Regions from separate parts of the Turicibacter sp. GALT-G1 genome, predicted to be linked through region 2. Evidence: a T-box and tRNA genes for the amino acid it is inferred to sense, from the RefSeq annotation. Region 2 holds a T-box; the other regions hold tRNA genes.
What was found. A T-box is a leader RNA that pairs with one kind of tRNA and senses whether it is charged. The one in region 2 lies ahead of serS (serine--tRNA ligase), so its partner is inferred to be a tRNA-Ser.

Region 1: it has a tRNA-Ser gene. The T-box ahead of serS (serine--tRNA ligase) is inferred to sense a tRNA for this amino acid. The anticodon was not compared.
Region 3: it has a tRNA-Ser gene. The T-box ahead of serS (serine--tRNA ligase) is inferred to sense a tRNA for this amino acid. The anticodon was not compared.

The regions. Positions count from the first base shown of each region.
Region 1 covers NZ_JAMQUS010000044.1:99,816-106,682, reverse strand. The annotation lists gene tnpC (IS66 family transposase) at 1-187, shown strand, start outside; gene NEH74_RS08315 (peptidase U32 family protein) at 435-2,360, shown strand; gene NEH74_RS08310 (aspartate aminotransferase family protein) at 2,374-3,648, shown strand; tRNA gene NEH74_RS08305 (tRNA-Ser) at 3,733-3,823, shown strand; gene NEH74_RS08300 (LacI family DNA-binding transcriptional regulator) at 3,887-4,879, shown strand; gene NEH74_RS08295 (sucrose-specific PTS transporter subunit IIBC) at 5,281-6,720, shown strand; gene NEH74_RS08290 (glycoside hydrolase family 32 protein) at 6,818-6,867, shown strand, end outside.
Region 2 covers NZ_JAMQUS010000046.1:15,155-22,021, forward strand. The annotation lists gene NEH74_RS08470 (MBL fold metallo-hydrolase) at 1-438, opposite strand, end outside; gene serS (serine--tRNA ligase) at 881-2,155, opposite strand; T-box leader at 2,222-2,457, opposite strand; gene gyrA (DNA gyrase subunit A) at 2,561-5,020, opposite strand; gene gyrB (DNA topoisomerase (ATP-hydrolyzing) subunit B) at 5,055-6,867, opposite strand, start outside.
Region 3 covers NZ_JAMQUS010000049.1:11,898-18,764, reverse strand. The annotation lists RNA gene ffs (signal recognition particle sRNA small type) at 1-16, opposite strand, end outside; gene tadA (tRNA adenosine(34) deaminase TadA) at 49-537, opposite strand; gene NEH74_RS08985 (heavy-metal-associated domain-containing protein) at 634-846, shown strand; gene NEH74_RS08980 (metal-dependent transcriptional regulator) at 1,525-1,890, opposite strand; gene NEH74_RS08975 (ferrous iron transport protein A) at 2,087-2,296, shown strand; gene NEH74_RS08970 (ferrous iron transport protein A) at 2,311-2,535, shown strand; partial or broken gene feoB (ferrous iron transport protein B) at 2,565-4,413, shown strand; gene NEH74_RS13710 (FeoB-associated Cys-rich membrane protein) at 4,405-4,719, shown strand; tRNA gene NEH74_RS08960 (tRNA-Ser) at 4,840-4,932, opposite strand; gene NEH74_RS08955 (thymidine kinase) at 4,995-5,597, opposite strand; gene NEH74_RS08950 (LD-carboxypeptidase) at 5,775-6,674, opposite strand; gene NEH74_RS08945 (M20 family metallopeptidase) at 6,689-6,867, opposite strand, start outside.

The DNA.
Region 1 (6,867 bases), on a different contig from region 2:
TTTGAAAGATGGACGATTAGAAGCATCGAATAATCGTGCCGAACGCGCCATCAAAACCGTGGTTATTGGACGGAAAAATTACTTATTTTCAACAAGCTTAGCAGGGGCTGAAGCCAATGCGATTATCTATAGTGTGATTGAAACAGCGAAAGAGCACGGCTTAAATGTTTATAAATATTTAACTTAATTATTTGAACACCTACCAAATGTTGAGTTTTTAATGAAACCAAAGCTCTTGGAGGACTTTTTACCATGGGCAAAAAAGGTTCAAGAACATTGTAAAGGAATCTAAAAGAAAAGAGACCTCATCTGTAATTCCAGTATACAGGTGAGGTCTCCTTTTTTCTATACGTGTTATTATTACCCGCTTACGAATTAAGTCGAAAAAATGATATAATAGAGGAGATATTTTATTAAAGTATAAGGGGAGCTATATGAGTCGATATTTTAATCAGCAAGAAGTCGAATTACTTGCGCCGGCAGGAAATTTTGAAATTTTCAAGCAGATTCTTCATAGTGGAGCAGATGCGTTCTATTTAGGTGGAAAAATTTTAAATATGCGTTTGCACCGTAAAGATTTTAATTTTTCAAATGATGAGATTGTCGAAGCAATTCAGATGGCACATGAACTTGGAAAGAAAGTTTATGTCACAGTAAATAATTTATTAAGCTCTGAAGATCTGCTAGAAACAGAGCATTATTTACGTTTCTTAGAATCAGCAGCTCCAGATGCGATTATTGTACAAGATATGAGTATTATTGCGCTCGTTCAGAAGTTAAAGTTAAACTTAAATATTCATGCATCAGTCATGATGAATGTTCATAACTTAGAGACGATTAAAAAGTTACGTGAACTAGGTGTGACGCGTGTAGTAACATCACGAGATATTGACTTAAATACTGTCAAATTATTCTCCGCCCAAACAGATATGGAGTTTGAGTACTTTGTTCATGGTGATATGTGTGTAGCACATGGTGCACAATGTACATATAGTGGGATTTTGTTTGGAAATAGTAGTAATCGTGGACGATGTATGAAGCCTTGTCGTTGGGGATATAAAATTAATCACGGGAATTTACAATATAATACAACTTTCCCAATGGCAGTGAAAGATATGTATATGTACGAGCATATTCCAGAATTAATTGATGCGGGAGTTGTTTCATTTAAGATTGAAGGGCGTATGAGAGATGCTGAGTATTTAATTGGGATTATTAATAGTTATCGAGATGCGATTGATCGATACATTGATGATCCTATCTTCTATGACCGTAAAAAAGAATCTCAGACATTATTTAATAATCGCAAACGTGATTTTTCGACAGCTTATGCGTTTGGAAAACCAGGTTTAAGTAATATTAATGAACGTTATGAGGGAACTGGGAAGTTTTATAGTACGGGGAAAGTCTTTAGTAAACCAGTCAATGAGCTTGATCTAACACAGAAGCGTGTCGAAGAAATTCAAGGGGCATTCACTATTGAGGAAGTCTCGCATCATCAACCAATATTAAGTGTAAAAGTAAATAACTACGCTGCTGCTTTAATGGCCATTGAAGAGGGCGTCGATTATATTTATTTATCCGGAGAGGTTTTCCAACCTAATTTACCGTTTAGTAAAAAGGAAATTAAAGATTTAACTTCACAAAAAGGACAATCAAAAATATATTTAGGATTACCGACCATGATGTATGAGGATGATTTTGCAAGATATCAACATTTATTGACGGATCAAGATTTAGGAATTGATGGACTACTCGTGACAAACTTAGGAAGCATGCATAAGTTTGGGTCATTAGGATATTCAATGCGAGGGGACCATGGCTTAAATATCTATAATGCAATTGCAGCTAACTTTTATCAGCAATTAGGTTTAAGCACAGGAACTATTTCAAATGAGTCACCAGTTAAAAATACAAAAGAATTAGTGACTCAAACTCAATTACCGATGGAAATGGTTGTTCATGGTTCACCAGTTGTCATGTATATGAGTCATGATTTATATGAAAATACAAAAGTTATGGCACCAAGTGAACAGAAAGGGCGTCAGTATCAAGATGCCAGACCATTACTTTTAATTGATGATAAAAATAATGAACATCCTGTTTATCGCGATAATAAAGGAAATAATCACATGTTATTATCAAAAGAATTGTGTTATTTACCATTATTAAAATCACTTCATGAATTAGGTGTAAAGACATTTAGAATTGAAGGATGTCATTATGAATTAGAGACGTTAAGAATGATTGTTCAAACGTATAAAAAAGCAATTACAAATTTAGAAGAGTGTCAGAATCTATTTGAATCATTAAACTATGATCATTTAGGGTTTACGCTTGGAGCATTAAATTTTAATTAAGGAGAGGTCATTAATGATTGGTGCTAATCAAATAATTGAGAAAAAGAAAGAATTCTTACTTCCGTCATCTCATCGTAATCACTTTTATGCGAATGCTCCCCAAATCGTAAAAGGAAGTATGCAATTTTTATATGATGATCAAGGAAAAGAATATTTAGATTTCTTTGCGGGTGTTTCGGTGATGAACTGTGGGCATTGTAATCCAGAAATTTTAGAAAAGACGATTCAACAAATGCAAACCTTACAGCATACGACGATTATTTATTTAACAGAGGAAATGGTTCAGTTAGCTGAGAAACTTGCTTCGGTCTTACCGGGTGATTTACGACGTTCATTTTTCTGTTGTACAGGTTCTGAAGCAAATGAAGGGGCAATGTTACTTGCACGTTTATATACAGGAAAAAATGAGTTTATCGCGTTAGAGAATGGCCTACATGGACGTACCTACTTAACGATGAGTGCAACAGGAATACCAATGTGGCGAGCAGATCCAGATTTATCACCTAAGGTTCACTTTGCAAAAACGGTGTGGGATAGTAACACTGATTTAGAACAAGCTGCAAAAGCGTCAATTGAAAGCATCAAAGAAATTATTCAAACACGTGGTGCTAATCATATGGCAGCGCTAATCGCAGAACCGATTCAAGGGAATGGGGGAATTATTACTCCACCTGCTTGGTACTTTAAAGAGTTAAAACAATTATTAGAAGAGCATGGAATTTTATTAATTATTGATGAAGTTCAAACTGGATTTGCACGAACTGGTAAAATGTTTGCGATTGAGCATTACGATGTGGTGCCTGATATTATGACAGTGGCTAAAGCGTTAGGAAATGGGATGCCAATTTCAGCATTCTGTACGACGGATGAAGTAGCAAAGGCTTTTACTAAACCATCGGCATCGACATTAGGGGGAAATCCTGTTTCATCTGCGACTGCGCTTGCCGTGCTTGATTATATTGAAAAATATGAGTTATGTGAGACAGCCGCTCATTTAGGAGAGATGTTAAAAGAGGGACTCATTGCTCTTCAAGCTAAATATTCATTAATTAAAGATGTTCGTGGCATCGGATTAATGTTAGGGGCGGAGCTAGTTAAAGAAGACGGACAACCCGCTTCAGAGGAAACGGATGTCATTTTAGAAAAGTTAAAGGATCGTGGGATTATCGTTGGAAAGAATGGATTAAATCGAAATGTATTAGCCTTCCAACCGCCACTAGTCATTACGGAAGCAAATGTTCAAACATTACTTCATGAGTTAGATGAGGTATTAGCAGAACTTCAATAAAAGGATAGAGAGTACTCTTAAACTGAGTACTCTTTTTTCTAACAACCTATTCTAAAAGATAATGGCATGATATAATTTAAAGATGGAAAGGTACTCAAGTGGCTCAAGAGGATGTCTTGGAACGGCATTAGGACGAGAAATCGTCGCGAGGGTTCGAATCCCTTCCTTTCCGCCAGTATGAAAATAATATGAGAGGTTCATAATCGATCATTAGGATAAATAAAGGTGTGATTGAAACGTGTCAACGATAAAAGAGGTAGCCAAACGAGCTGGTGTCTCGGTTGGAACTGTCTCGAAAGTAATTAATAATATTGAAGTAAAGCCAAAAACGAAACAAGCGGTTGAATTAGCCATCAAAGAACTAAATTATCAACCGAATGTCTACGCACGTGGTTTGAAAGTCAGCCGTACGCATACGGTAGCACTCATTTTACCAACCGTCTGGCATCCTTTCTTTGGTGAATTGGCTTATAACATTGAAAAAAATTTAAGACAACATCAGTATAAAATGATTCTTTGTAATTCCGAAGGCGACTATTTGACTGAATTATCTTATCTGACGATGGCAAAACAAAATCAAGTGGATGGGATTATTGCGATTACATACAGTGATATTGAACATTATGTTTCATCTAATCTCCCATTGATTAGCATTGACCGCTTTTTTAATGATGAAGTGCCTTATGTGAGTAGTGATAACTTCTTAGGTGGCCAGTTAGCCGCAAAACATTTAGATGAAGCGGGATGTCAATCACTGTGTTTTATCGGAGCTGGTTCTAAGAAAGAAAATACAACAAGGAATCGAAAAAAAGGATTTATTGATTACTGCGAAAAATATCAAAAGACCTATGAGATCTTTGATTTAATTGGCAGTCAATCTGAGTTTCATGAGAAAATGGAGCAGTTTTTACTAGAAAAAATTATTAAAGAACATTCAATTGATGGAATCTTTGCCGTAACAGATGCCTATGCTTTAGAAGTGATTAATTTTTTAGAAAAACATCAAATTTCAATTCCAGATGACGTACAGATTATTGGTTTTGATGGGGTGAAATCCTCTAAACATGATCAAATTGAAATTTCAACGATTCGTCAACCGATTGAAGAGATAGCTAAAGAGAGTGTTGCAGCAATCATTCATTTGATTAATAAAGAAACGATTGAAAAAGAAATTCTTTTACCTGTACACTTTATCCAAGGGAATACAACGAAACGACAAAAAGACAGCTAATCGAAAAAAGAGGCTGTCTTTTTTTATGGATTAGATTCTGAGTAACTTTCCTATACATAGTGAGCGTGTTATTGATGATTTTTGAATGACGGTTGCTTAATATATACAAATAGATTTATAGAATATCAGACTTAGTATCATTAAACATGTTTCAATCAGATCGCTTCTTATAGAATTAATCGTCATTAAAGTGAAAGATACTATGAAAAAAGTAAGAACGGATAGAACTTAGACTAAATGAAAATATTTTTTGAAAACGTTAAAAAAATGTTGACGGTTACAAAAAAATATATTATGATTATACCATAGAAAGTGAAACGTTTCATTTTTAAGTGAATGAGTAGTTTCTTTTTTTAGGAATAAAAATGAAACGTTTCATTTTTATATAAGGAGGAATCAGTATGGCAAATAATCAATACCTTGAAGCTGCAAAACAAATTGTTGCTTTTGTAGGTGGGGAAAACAACGTCATTCGTGTTGCAAGTTGTGCCACACGTTTACGAGTTGTTGTAAAAGATGATAAAAAAATTGATGTTGATCAAATTGAAGCAATGGATCTTGTTAAAGGAACATTTAATAATGGAGGGCAATTTCAAGTTATTTTAGGAACGGGGATTGTGGATCAAGTTTATCGTGAGTTTGTGCAAGTAACTAATATTCAAGAAGTTAGTAAAGAAGAATTAAAAGAAGCAGCTGGATCAAAGTTAAATGTCTTCCAACGTATGCTAAAATCGTTAGCTGATGTGTTTGTTCCTATTTTACCAGCTTTAGTTGCTGCTGGTTTATTAATGGGATTAAATAACGTCTTAACGGCACAAGGGTTATTCATTGAAGGGAAGTCTTTAGTTGAAGCTTATCCGCAAACGGCCGATTTAGCTGAGATGATTAACTTATTCTCAAATGCAGCCTTTACGTTCTTACCAGTGTTAATTGGATTCTCAGCGACTAAAATTTTTGGAGGAACACCCGTTCTTGGGGCTGTTATTGGGGCAATCATGATTCATCCAGATTTATTAAATGGATATGATTATGGACAAGCCTTATTAGATGGTACAGTTCCAGCATGGAATATTTTTGGTTTTGAGATTGCAAAAGTAGGTTATCAAGGAACGGTATTACCAGTTATCGTATCATCATTTGTTTTAGCTAAGATTGAACAACGATCACGTAAAATTGTACCAGCAATGTTTGATAACATCATTACACCATTAGTTTCAGTGTTATTAACGGCAGCTTTAACATTTATCATCATTGGACCTGCAATGCGCGTGGTAGGAGATGGACTAACAGAAGCTGTAATGTGGTTATTCTTTAGCTTAGGCCCAGTCGGGGGAGCAATCTATGGTGTAGCTTATCCATTATTAGTAATTACAGGGATGCATCACTCATTAGTAACTGCTGAGACGCAAATTTTGGCCAATATCGGAACATTAGGCGGGTCACCAACCTTTGCGGTTGTTGCAGCATCAAATGTGGCGCAGGGAGCGGCTGCTTTAGCCGTGATGTATCTCATGAAGCGTAATGCAAAGATGAAGAGCTTGGCTTCAGCAGCTGGAGTATCTGCTTTACTTGGAATTACAGAACCAGCGGTGTTTGGGGTTAACTTAAAGTTTAAATATCCGTTTATTGGAGCTTTAATTGGTTCGGCTGTTGCCTCTGCTTACTGTACGTTTATGCAGGTTTTATCAGTTTCTCCTGGACCAGCAGGAATTCCTGGAGTTATTGTGATTCGTCCAGAATCAATGATCCAATACATGGTGACTTTAGTAATCGCATTTGTGATTGGATTCATTGCGACAGTGATTTTAGCCAAATTATTTAACAAAAAACAAAATGTTTAATTAACAAAATGACTGCTTTAATTTCTTTGGAGATTAAAGCAGTTTATATTAGTAAGAATAAAATAAAACGATTACTTTTTTAAGGAGTGTGCAGAAGATGGAGTGGACGAGAGAACAGCGTTATCGACGCATCGAAGAGGTATCAAA
Region 2 (6,867 bases):
TCCGGTATCTGTCACATAAACAAGCGTCTTTTCACCTTGCTTAATCATATAACCTACCGGATCAACCGCATCATGAGAAATTCTAAATGGCATAATCGATAAATCCCCTAGATCGAACCAAACATTTTTTTCAACCGCTGTCGTCTGTTCAAAACCTGGTTTGATAATATTTTTACGATACATCTCATCAATCGTTTTTGCCGTTGCACAAACATTTAATTTCCACTTACGAGTACAAACCCCTACACCCTTAATATGGTCACCATGCTCATGAGTAATTAAAATATGTTCTATTCTATTTTCATCAAATCCACTTTTTTTAATCAATTCCTGTAATTTTTTTAACGATAACCCATTATCAATTAAAATTGCTGTCTGTTCCGTTTCAATAATCGTTGCATTTCCGACACTTCCACTCGACAATACACAGATTCTCATTCTATCACCTGTTCTTCTATTCAAAAAACTTTTTTTATACTCCAAATAAGCCTTTTTTATTTCGATTATTCATTTTAACATTTTTATCATGATGAATCCAGTACAAACCCCTATTAAGCATCAATTTGATAAAAAAAGAAAGACTATCTCATAAAAGATAACCACTTATGATGATTAATAAAAACTTAAGGGATTCGATACTCATCACTTAAAACTCTAATCATTTGATTATAAACATACACACGGTTAAATCATATCACTTCTTTGTCTGTTATGTCCACATTACATAGGAATACTGGCAAATGTAGCAAACGAGAAGATAATATACCTGATTACTCAATTTAGATGATCTATTATCCTAATATTTTAATTAAAGATAGAGTATCCTAGTGCATTCCATAAGAAAAAGAGTACCTAAGGTACTCTTTTTCTTATGGAATGCTTATTTAATAACTTCTAAATTACGCATGTATGGACGTAATACTTCTGGAATAACAATGCTTCCATCAGCTTGTTGGTAGTTTTCAATAATAGCAGCTACTGTACGTCCAATTGCAAGCCCTGAACCATTTAATGTATGAACGAATTCAGGTTTAGCTTTTGCATCACGACGGAATTTAATATTTGCACGACGTGCTTGGAAATCTTCAAAGTTTGAACAAGAAGAAATCTCTTTATATTCATTATAAGATGGTAACCACACTTCGATATCGTATGTTTTAGCAGCAGAGAATCCGATATCTCCTGTACATAATTCGATGACACGGTATGGTAATCCTAATAATTGTAATACTTTTTCAGCATTTGCTGTTAAAGTTTCTAATTCTTCATAAGAATCTTCTGGTTTAACGAACTTAACTAATTCAACTTTATTGAATTGATGTTGACGGATAATACCACGAGTATCACGACCAGCTGAACCAGCTTCTGCACGGAAACATGGACTATATGCTGTATATTTAATTGGTAATTGTTCAGCGTTTAAAATCTCATCACGGTGTAAGTTTGTAACTGGAACCTCAGCTGTTGGAATTAAGAAGTAGTCAGTATCCACTAATTTAAATGCATCCTCTTCAAACTTAGGTAATTGTCCAGTCCCTGTCATACTTGCACGATTAACGATAACTGGAGGTAAAATCTCAGTATAGCCATGATCTCCTGTATGTAAATCTAACATAAAGCTAATTAAAGCACGCTCTAAACGAGCTCCTAACCCTTTATATACAGCAAAACGGCTTCCTGTAATTTTTCCAGCACGTTCAAAATCAATAATATCTAAATCAGTTACTAAATCCCAGTGTGCTTTTGGTTCGAAGTCAAACTTAGTTGGTTCTCCAAATTTACGAATTTCAACATTATCATTTTCATCTTTACCAACTGCAATTGTTCCACATGGAACATTTGGAGTACCTAATAAAAGATTTTTGATTTCTTCATCGATGTTGCGTAATTGTTCATCTAATTCTTTAACTTTTTCTCCAACACCATTCATTTGAGCTAATAATTCAGAAGCATCTTTTTTCTCACGTTTATATTGTCCGATTAATTTAGATACTTCATTACGATTTGATTTTAATTGCTCTACTTCTAAAATGATGTTTTTACGTTGTTCATCTAACTCAGTAATTTTATTTAAATAACTGAAATCTCCACCACGTGTTTCTAAGCGATTAATTGTACCTTGTAAATCTTCACGTACTCGTTTTAAATCTAACATGTGTGTTTCCTCCTATTAGTTGATTTTGATTAGTCGTTCTAGAAAACAAAAAAATCCCGTCCCTAAATTAGGGACGAGATTTAACCCGCGTTGCCACCCTAGTTGTTCACTAAGCGTTCCACGTGGAACATTTCAGTGAGACCACTTACAAAGATAACGGTTAGACCGTGAATGAATACTAACCATTGTGTTCTTCATTCCACTCCTAGGTTGATTTCTAGTTACTCATACATCAGTTTCCACCAACCACTGACTCTCTATGCTATCAAGTAAAAAGTACTACTCCTAATCAATGCTTTTTTATTTAATTGTAATATAGCATTAACTATTTTTTTTGTCAATATTAGTATATATCGTGTTTCTAATTATATGCGCATAAGACCTAATTATTTGTATGTAACCATTCTATTCTTCTGTTGAAGTTGTTTCAGTTTCCTCAGCCTCTTCATGTTCAACAACTGCTACACTTGATACTAATTGATCATCTGTTAAACGAATTAATTTAACCCCTTGTGTTGCACGTCCCGTTTGAGAAATCTGATGAATTGGTGTACGGATAATAACACCTTTATTTGTCACGATTAATAAATCTTCATCACCATTTACAGCCTTCATGGCTACTAATGTCCCATTTTTCTCTGTAATTGTTAATGTTTTAACACCTTTTCCACCGCGTTTTGTTTTACGATATTCTTGAATTGAAGTACGTTTACCGAACCCGTTTTCCGTAACAACTAAAATCTCCTGATTCATTGTGACCATTTCCATTCCTACTGCTACTTCTCCCTCTTCTAAGAAGATACCACGGACTCCGGCAGCTGTACGTCCCATCGGACGAACTTCAGTTTCCTCAAACCAAACTGCTTTTCCACCACTTGATGCAATAATAATATCATCGTTACCAGATGTTTTTCTTACACCAATTAGCTCATCATCTTCACGTAAAGAAAGAGCAATTAAACCATTAGTACGAATATGACCAAATGCTGATAATGTGGTACGTTTTACAACCCCTGAACGAGTCGCGAAGAATAAGAATTCTTCATCATTAAACTCTTTAACAGGAATGATTGCACTAATGTACTCATCTTGGGCAATCTCAATAATATTAACAATTGGTAATCCCTTAGCTGTACGACCGTACTCAGGAATTGTATAAGCTTTCTTCTGATAAACTTTTCCTTTACTTGTAAAGAATAATAAATGATCATGAGTAGATGTTGATAATAATTCCTTAACATAATCATCATCATGTGTTCCCATTCCTTGCACACCACGTCCACCACGGTTTTGTGAACGATATGTTGAGATTGGCTGACGCTTAATATAACCATTATTTGTTAATGTAATGATGACTTGTTCTTCTGGAATTAAATCTTCATCTTCAATATCAAAGTCAGATCCACGGACGATTTCTGTACGACGCTCATCTCCATGTTTGTGTTTTACTTCTAACAACTCTTCACGGATAATCGCATGAACACGGTCTTCGTTCGCTAAAATATCTTTTAAATCAGCAATTAATGCGACTAACCCTTGATATTCTTCTTCGATTTTACCGCGCTCTAATCCTGTTAAACGGCGTAAACGCATCTCTAAAATAGCTTTCCCTTGGCGTTCAGATAACGAGAATTCAGACATTAATGAATTTAATGCCTCTTCATCTGTAGATGAACCACGGATAATCGCAATAATACGATCAATATGATCTAAGGCAATACGAAGCCCTTCTAAGATATGAGCACGATCTTCTGCTTTATTTAAATCAAATTGCGTACGACGGACAATAACCTCAACTTGGTGTTTGATATATGCGGCAATAATTTCTTTTAAGTTTAAAACTTTAGGTTGTCCATCTACAAGTGCTAACATATTAATTCCATAAGACACTTGTAATTGAGTTAATTTAAATAAATTATTTAACATCACTTGTGGATTAACATCTTTACGCAATTCAATAACAATACGTGTTCCTTCACGGTTTGACTCATTACGTAAGTCTGTAATTCCATCTAAACGTTTTTCCTTAACTAATTCCGCGATTTTTTCAATTAAACGCTCACGGTTTACTTGATAAGGAATTTCAGTGACTAAAATTGAATATTTTCCACCATGACCTTCAACAATTTCACATTTTGAACGCATCATGATTGATCCATTCCCCGTTTCATACGCCGAACGGATTCCTTTTGTTCCTAAAATTAAAGCACCTGTTGGTAAATCTGGTCCTTTAATAAATTGCATTAATCCTAAAACATCAATTTCAGGATTATCCATATAAGCTAAACATCCATCAATAACTTCAGATAAGTTATGTGGTGGAATATTAGTCGCCATCCCAACAGCAATCCCTGTTGTCCCGTTGACTAATAAGCTTGGAAAACGAGCAGGTAAAACGATAGGTTCTTGTTCTTCACCATCAAAGTTTGGTTGGAAATCAATCGTATTTTTATTGATATCACGCATCATTTCCATCGCAAGCTTAGACATTCTTGCTTCAGTATAACGCATAGCGGCCGCTCCATCACCGTCAATTGAACCGAAGTTTCCATGTCCATCTACTAATGGATAGCGATAACTAAAATCCTGTGCCATACGTACCATTGCATCATAAACTGATGAATCCCCATGAGGGTGATATTTGGCAATAACGTCCCCGACGATACGAGCAGACTTCTTATATGGCTTATCACTGTGCATCCCTAAATCATTCATCGAATACAAAATACGACGGTGAACAGGCTTTAACCCGTCACGAACATCTGGTAAGGCACGTGATACGATAACACTCATCGCATAATCGATGAATGAAGTTCTCATCTCTTTAGCAATATTATGCGGTTTAATTTGATCATATGCAGACATTTTCGTTCCTCCTTATAGATGTGATTGCTTCAAATTAGTAGTCTAGGTTTTTAACGTATTTAGCATTAGCATCTATAAATTCTCGACGTGGCTCTACGCGATCACCCATTAAAATATCAAAAATTTCATCAGCTTCAACAGCATCCTCAAGAGTAACCTGTAATAATGTACGTACTTCTGGATCCATTGTTGTTTCCCATAACTGCTCAGCATTCATCTCTCCAAGCCCTTTGTAACGTTGAACATTTGGACGAGGCGTTGCTGCTAAACTAGACATAATCTCTTCTAATTGTTTTTCATCATAAGCATATTCTACCTTTTTTCCTTGAGAAACTTTATATAAAGGAGGTTGCGCAATATAGACATACCCATGCTCTACTAAAGGTCTCATATAACGGTAGAAGAATGTTAATAATAACGTACGAATATGTGCTCCATCGACATCGGCATCGGTCATGATAACCACTTTATGATAACGAGCTTTCTCGATATCAAATTCATCTCCAACACCTGTTCCAATCGCATGGATCATACTTTTAATTTCGTTATTCGCATAAACTTTATCAATACGAGCTTTTTCAACATTTAAAACCTTACCACGAAGAGGTAAAATTGCTTGGAATTTATTATCTCGACCTTGTTTTGCTGATCCTCCGGCAGAATCTCCCTCGACGATAAATAATTCAGAAATATTCGCATCACGTGACTGACAATCGGCTAACTTGCTCTTAAATCCTAATGATTCAAGTGGAGACTTACGACGTACCATCTCACGCGCACGTTTTGCAGCCATACGAGCACGAGCCGCCATTAATGCTTTATCAATAATGATTTTAGCTGCTTGTGGATTCTCCATCAAGAAACGTTCAAATCCTTCAGAGAAAATATTATCCGCAATACGACGAACTTCGCTATTTCCTAACTTCGTTTTTGTTTGTCCCTCAAACTGTGGATCTGGATGCTTCGCAGAAATAATCGCTGTTAATCCTTCACGAATATCTTCCCCGATTAATGCATCGTCACCTTTTAATAAATTTAATTTTTTCGCATAACTGTTAATAATACGAGTTAATGCGGCACGGAATCCCGCTTCATGCGTTCCACCCTCGTGCGTATTAATGTTATTCGCAAACGAATAAATATTTCCAGCTACACCTGTATTATATTGCATCGCGATTTCAACACTAATTCCATCGCGCTCACCTTCAACATGAATCACTTCTTCATGAATGACTTCTTTATTCTTATTTAAGAAGCGTACATACTCACTAATTCCACCTTCATAATGGAACTCATGGCGTTGTGGTTTATCTGAACGAAGATCTTCTAATGTAATTTTTAATCCTTTGTTTAAAAAGGCTAACTCACGAATACGGTTGCGTAAAATATCATAGTCATAAACTGTCGTTTCTGTGAAAATAGTTGGATCCGGTTTAAACTTAACCTCAGTACCAGTAGAATCAGATTCACCAATGATGTGTAATTCATCACTTGGATTTCCTTTTTCAAACTGTTGGAAATACTTTTTACCATTACGACTTACTGTTACTTCTAAGTGTTCAGATAAGGCATTTACTACAGAGGCACCTACACCATGTAATCCCCCAGAAACTTTATATCCGCCACCACCGAATTTTCCTCCGGCATGTAAAACCGTATAAACTGTCTCAACTGTTGATTTTCCAGTTTGTTTATGAATATCAACTGGAATCCCACGTCCATTATCTTTAACGATGATTTCATTATCTTCAGTAATTGCAACATTAATTTCTGTACAGTATCCAGCTAATGCCTCATCGATTGAGTTATCAACAATTTCCCAAACTAAATGGTGTAATCCACGGCCA
Region 3 (6,867 bases), on a different contig from region 2:
TGAATAAGGGTACCAAAAGAGAGTTTCGATTGATACACATTTAGTATATCAATTTGACTCTTGCTTGTCAACACGCTGCTGCTTTTTTTTCTGTCTTAATTCTCTAAAAAAATCTGACAACAGTTGTCCACATTCTTCTTCTAAGACACCTGAAATCACTTCACATTGATGATTAAACTTTGATTCATCAAGTAAATTATAAATTGTTCCACAGCATCCACCTTTAGGATCTTTCGCACCATAAATAACAGTCGGAATACGAGATTGAACAATAGCTCCTGCACACATCGGACATGGTTCGAGTGTAACATACATAATGCAATCTTCTAATCGCCAAGATCCAACTACTTCATTTGCTTTGCTAATGGCTAACATTTCAGCATGAGCATTTGAAAGTTGAATTTTTTCACGTAAATTGTGGGCTCTAGCAATAATTTGTCCATCTTTAACGATAACAGCACCAATGGGCACTTCTCCGATGGCTTTGGCTTTATTAGCTTCTTCGATGGCTTGTTGCATAAATAAGATGTGCTCCATAATAATCACCTGTTATTTGTTCTTTTTTAATTTATTCTATGATAAAATAGGGATGTTATCAAGACTAAGTAATAAAGAAAGTCTGAGGTGAGGATGATGGCTAAAACTTTTATGCTAAATGTAGAAAATTTAAGTTCAAATGAGGATGTAAAAAAAATTAAAGATTACTTCGAAACAAATTTAGAGGGTGTGGAAAAGTTAGATATTAATCTTTCTTTAAAATTAGTTTCTGTTCGTTATAATGAAGGGATTGGTTCCCCGAAATATATTCTTGATGCATTTAATCGTTTAGGTTACACAGTTCGTTAAGGCGAACTTCTTTTTTATATTTGAAGCTTTAATGGGGAACGCTATGAAACAAAATAAATCTTTTTTATCCCCGTTGAAGGGCCAATTGACGTTCGAAAAACTTCACGATCAACACTACGATCAGAACATTATTCTTATCACCTTTAAAGGAGATTATGTATGAGAATCCATTTTTCGATAAGTTTTATAATAATATCGATGAATGAGTGTTTCAAACAAAAATGTTTTTCTTAACGAATTGCTATAAACAATAATTGAGTATTCAAAAAGATTATTTAAATGAAAATTAATCGATTATTTCAGATTATCATTTATTAGGTTCCTTATCCTATTTTGATCACTCAAAGAGTGTAAGGTTATCCATCACTAGTAAACCTTTAAGTGAAAAACTTTTCTAGACTTATATAATAAAAAAGAGCAACGGTTACTTGTGGATAACGGCTGCTCTTTTTTATACTTCTATTTAATATTCTAATTGGTTATATATTAAATAACTCTCCATTAATAAAAAAATTAATTGAGACACTGATAAAATAGAGCTGGCTTCAGTCAGTGAGATTAATAGTAGTCGCTTTAATTAAAAGCCACTCCATCACTCCTCCTATATTTTTCACATGAGACAATGCTAACATACAGAGGTTAAAGAAAAAGACGGATATTTATCCGCCTCTTATTATGTTATTTTTTTAATAACTCTTTCATTCGATTAAACGTTTCCTCACTAATAACATGTTCAATTCGACAAGCATCTTTATCAGCTAATGATTCATCAATTTGGAGTGTCTTTATTAAAAATTCTTTAATTAAGCAATGACGTTCATAAATCGCAGTTGCTCTTTCATGACCCATTTCAGTTAAGTTAATTTGTCCATTTTTCTCTATCGTAATTAGACCTGCATTTTTCAAAATTCCCATCGCACGACTAATACTTGGTTTTGAAAAATTTAACTCGTTTGCCACATCGATAGAACGAACAGATCCATTTTTTCGGCTTAAAATTAGAATGGTTTCTAAATAATTTTCACCCGACTCTTGTAATTTCATCTACCCACCCTATTTCTTAAAATCTAAATATAGTTAATCTTAACATAGTTTGTTTCGTTTCTTCAACTTTTATACTTTTATTAAATAGCTATTGACATTATTGGATATAAATGTCAAATTAGTAATATGAGTTAGCTTAAGCTAACTTTTTTCTACTGAAGTTGGTAATTGCTAATATTAAAGGGAGGCCATAATGATGCCATTAACAATGGTAGAGATAGGAGAATCAGTTATCATTAAAAAAATTAGTGGGCGTGATGATACCAAACGTTTTCTAGAGAGTCTTGGATTTATTGTTGGAAGTGAAGTGACCATTGTATCTAAGTTTGGACAGAACTTTATTATTAATGTTAAAGATACACGTGTTGCACTCGATCAAACGATGGCAAAACGTATTTTTGTATAAGGGAGAGATATCGAATGAAAACATTAAAAGATGTGAAAATTGGTGAAACAGTCATCGTAAAAAAGCTAAATGGAACAGGACCGCTTAAGCGCCGGATTATGGATATGGGGATTACAAAAGGAGCTACTATTTATATCCGAAAAGTTGCCCCACTTGGGGATCCCATTGAAATAACCGTTCGTGGCTATGAATTATCGCTTCGTAGAGCAGATGCTGAAAATATTATCGTTGAGATTTAAATTTCCATTGGTAATCAACATCATTCACTATGATTAAGGGGGAGTTTACAATGTCTATAACAATTGCTTTAGTCGGAAACCCGAACTGTGGGAAAACGACGATGTTTAATGCTCTGGCCGGGAGTAACAGTAGAGAAAAAAGAAGGGTATTTAAAAGGAAACAAAGAGATTAAAATTGTCGATTTACCAGGGATTTATTCACTTTCTCCATATACTCCGGAAGAAATTATTACTCGTGATTTTTTAATAAATGAACAACCAGATGTCATCTTAAATATCATTGACGCTTCTAATATTGAACGAAACCTTTATTTGACCACGCAATTAATGGAAACCACTATTCCAATGGTCATTGCACTAAACATGATGGATATCGTTACAAAGAATGGAACAAAGATTCATCTTGCCAAACTATCCAAACAATTAGGATGTCGTATCATTGAGACGACAGCTTTAAAACAAAAAGGATTAAACGAGTTAATTGAAGCCGTTGTTTCTGTTAAACAAGCACCTGCGATGCCAACTTTCAGTTCAGATATTGAACGGATGTTGCACGAAATGAAGTCTTTATTATCAGGGGCTGTTCCTGAACCACTTCTTCGCTGGTACAGTATAAAGTTATTTGAGCGTGATACCCGTGTGGTAAAACAATTATCATTACCTGAAAGTGTGAAGGTTAAATTTGAGGAGATGACAATTGCTTGTGAAGAACAGTTTGATGATGATAGCGAAAGTATTATTACGAATGAGCGTTATGAGTATATTAGTCAACTAGTGTCACAGTATGTCAAAAAATCAATGCAAGGTAATTTAACGACTTCAGATAAGATTGACCAATTATTGACTAATCGTTGGCTAGCTCTTCCGATTTTCGCCTTAATTATGTGGGGAATTTATTATATTTCTATCACATCTATTGGTACCTTTGCGACGGACTGGATTAATGATTCGTTCTTTGGTGAATTCATTCAAGGAAATGTCGCAGCTTTCTTAGAAAGTATTCAGACAGCTGATTGGCTAATTGGTCTGATTGTGGATGGAATTATCGGTGGAGTTGGTGCGGTTTTAGGATTTGTTCCACAAATTATGATTTTATTTTTACTGATTTCAATATTAGAAGATTGTGGATATATGGCACGCGTGGCTTTCATTATGGATCGCATGTTTAGAAAATTTGGATTATCGGGAAAATCTTTTATTCCAATGCTCATCGGTTCGGGATGTAGTGTGCCAGCAGTTATGGCAAGCCGTACCATTGAAAATGAAAAGGATCGACGTATGACGATTATGTTAACACCTTTTATTCCCTGTGGAGCAAAATTACCAGTCTTTGCTTTAATGGCAGGTGCATTTTTCCCAACTCAATCTTGGGTAGCTCCTTCGATGTACTTCTTAGGAATTGGGATGGTTATTCTTTCAGGAATTATTTTAAAACAAACGCCGTTATTTGCTGGTGATCCTGCCCCATTTATTATGGAACTTCCACAATATCATGTTCCGAGTTTTAAAAGTGTCTTAATTCATATGTGGGATCGTGCTAAAGCGTTTATTTATAAAGCAGGAACGATTATTTTCGTTGCCTCAGGTGTCGTTTGGTTCTTGCAATCATTTAATTGGTCACTTGAAATGGTTGAAGCGAATGAGAGTATTTTAGCTTCAATCGGTCGTGTCATTGCCCCTATTTTCACTCCTTTAGGATTTGGAAATTGGCAGGCAGCTGTGGCGACTGTAACTGGATTCTTAGCGAAAGAAAATGTCGTTGCAACGTTTGGGGTATTATTTGGTTTAGGTGAGGAAATGACAGAGGAATCAGTCGAGCTACTTGGAAATATGTCAGCTTTATTCACACCCTTAAGTGCTTATTCCTTCATGGCCTTTACGTTACTGGCTGCTCCGTGTTTCGCTGCTATTGGTGCGATTAAACGTGAGATGATGTCTTGGAAATGGACATGGATTGCTATTGGATACCAAACAGGTTTAGCTTATGTTGTAGCTCTTGTGATTTATCAAGGTGGTACTTTTATTCAAACCCATCACATTTCTACAGCTACTATTATCATTACTCTAATCGTTATCATTGCTTTACTATTAGCAATCCGCAAAATCTTACGTAATCAAAAATCAACTAGATGTAACTGTGGATGTTCAGGATGTACAAAGGCGAAAACTTACCATAAATCATAAATTAAAAAAGGAGCTAAAAACATTTAGCTCCTTTTTTTGTACCCTACTATTATAACGATAATATTTTCTTACAAAGAATAAAAAAAAATCACACATGACGTGTGAATTATTATCTTGTTATGGCGGAGGAAGAGGGATTCGAACCCCCGCGACGCTTTCACGCCCTGTCGGTTTTCAAGACCGATCCCTTCAGCCGGACTTGGGTATTCCTCCGTATCAACAATATAGATTATACCGAAATATAATTATATTGTCAATCATTTATCTTAATTTTTTTATTTTTTTAAACCTAAACAATCTGGACGATCTTTTATCTCATGACAGTGACGGCAACGTGGTTCATATGCTTCTTTAGCTCCGACTTGAATAATTGGATCAAAATATGAAGCAGGTTGTCCATTAATTAATCGTTGTGAACGTGTCGCAGATGCCCCACAAACACTACAAATAGAGGTTAACTTAGTCACGAACTCTGCTTTTGTTAATAAAGCTGGCATTGTTCCAAATGGTTCACCACGGAAATCTTTATCAAGGCCTGCAACAATCACACGAATTCCCTTATCTGCTAAGTGATCAACCACTTCAACGATAGTTTCTTCGAAAAATTGCACTTCATCAATTGCAACAGCATATGTATCTTCTTTAATGTAATCTAAAATCTCAATTGGGTGTTTAATCGCGATTGACGGCATTTTCAATCCACTATGTGATACGACTTCATCGTCACTATAGCGATTATCAATAGCTGGTTTGAATAAGCAATATGGACGGCGCGCAAAGTCTAAACGCTTTAAACGACGAATTAGCTCTTCAGTCTTTCCTGCATACATACTACCACAAATTGCTTCTACCCAACCTTCTTGTCGAACATCATACATACTATGAAACCACCTTTCATCCTATCCTACATTTCTCTACGTTTTCTATCAAAATTTGAACAGCTTGATAATTATAACAGATAATTCTTTTAAGATTCAAGCCAACCTTTTAATTTCCAAATTATTTCCCAGATATACAAAAAGCGATAAAATCCTAACTGATTTTATCGCTTTTTCTTATTGACAAGTATATCCTTGTTGGATAGATAAACTATTTGTTTGAGGATTTAAAGTAACATAAGCACCTAGTGGAAGGGTAATTAGTGGGTTACAATGTCCACTTGGAATATTATAGGCAATTGGTTTATGACAAGATGTTAGTGTGCGTTTAAGTAACTTGTCTGTTTCTTTTTTATCATAAACATTGAAGTCACCTAAAATAATTCCCGCTGCATCGTTTAGCTTTCCACTAAATTTGAGTTGCATGAGTAATCGGTCAACCGCATAAACGGGTTCATTAACTTCTTCGATAAATAAAATTTTTCCTCGTGTATCAATTTCATAAGGGGTTCCGAGCGTCGAACAAATAATCGTCAAATTTCCCCCAACTAAAATTCCAGAAGCGGGACAAACGGTTTGATTATAATACGGAACATCAATCATATCAAAAGTTGTCTCTCCCATAATAGTTTCTAAAAAATGATTAGTCGTTGTTTCATTTTTAAGGAGAAGATCTTTTAGCATGGGGCCATGATAGGTGATCAGATGATGGTATTGATTGAAGAAAAGGTGCAAGTAAGTAATATCACTATAACCGATAAATGGTTTCGGATAGTTTTCAAATTTGAAGTTTTTAAAGTATGGAATAATCCGATTACAACCGTATCCGCCCCTCATACAAAGGATAGCATCGACTTCATCATCTGCAAACATCATCATAATATCTTCTGCTCGTTGGCGATCCGATAATCCTGCTAAGTAACCTTTTCGTTCAAAGCAACTGGGAGTGATGATTACATCAAAACCCATTTCTTTTAAAACTTCCTCTCCTTTAAAGACGGTTTCTGCTTCTAATGGTCCTGCCGGTGCAACAATTGCTATTTTCCCTCCCATTTTTAATGGTTTTGGTTCAATCACGCTCTCTTCCCCCCTTATTGTTCTAGTAAATGAAGTGCTGATAAGACTTGTAAACAAACCCCGATTTTAATCGCTTCTTCATCCACATCGAATGTATTCTCATGCAAAGCAGCTTGAATTCCTTTATGAGGATTCGATGTTCCTAAATTATAAAAGCATGATGGAACAGCCTCCGCAAAATACGCAAAATCTT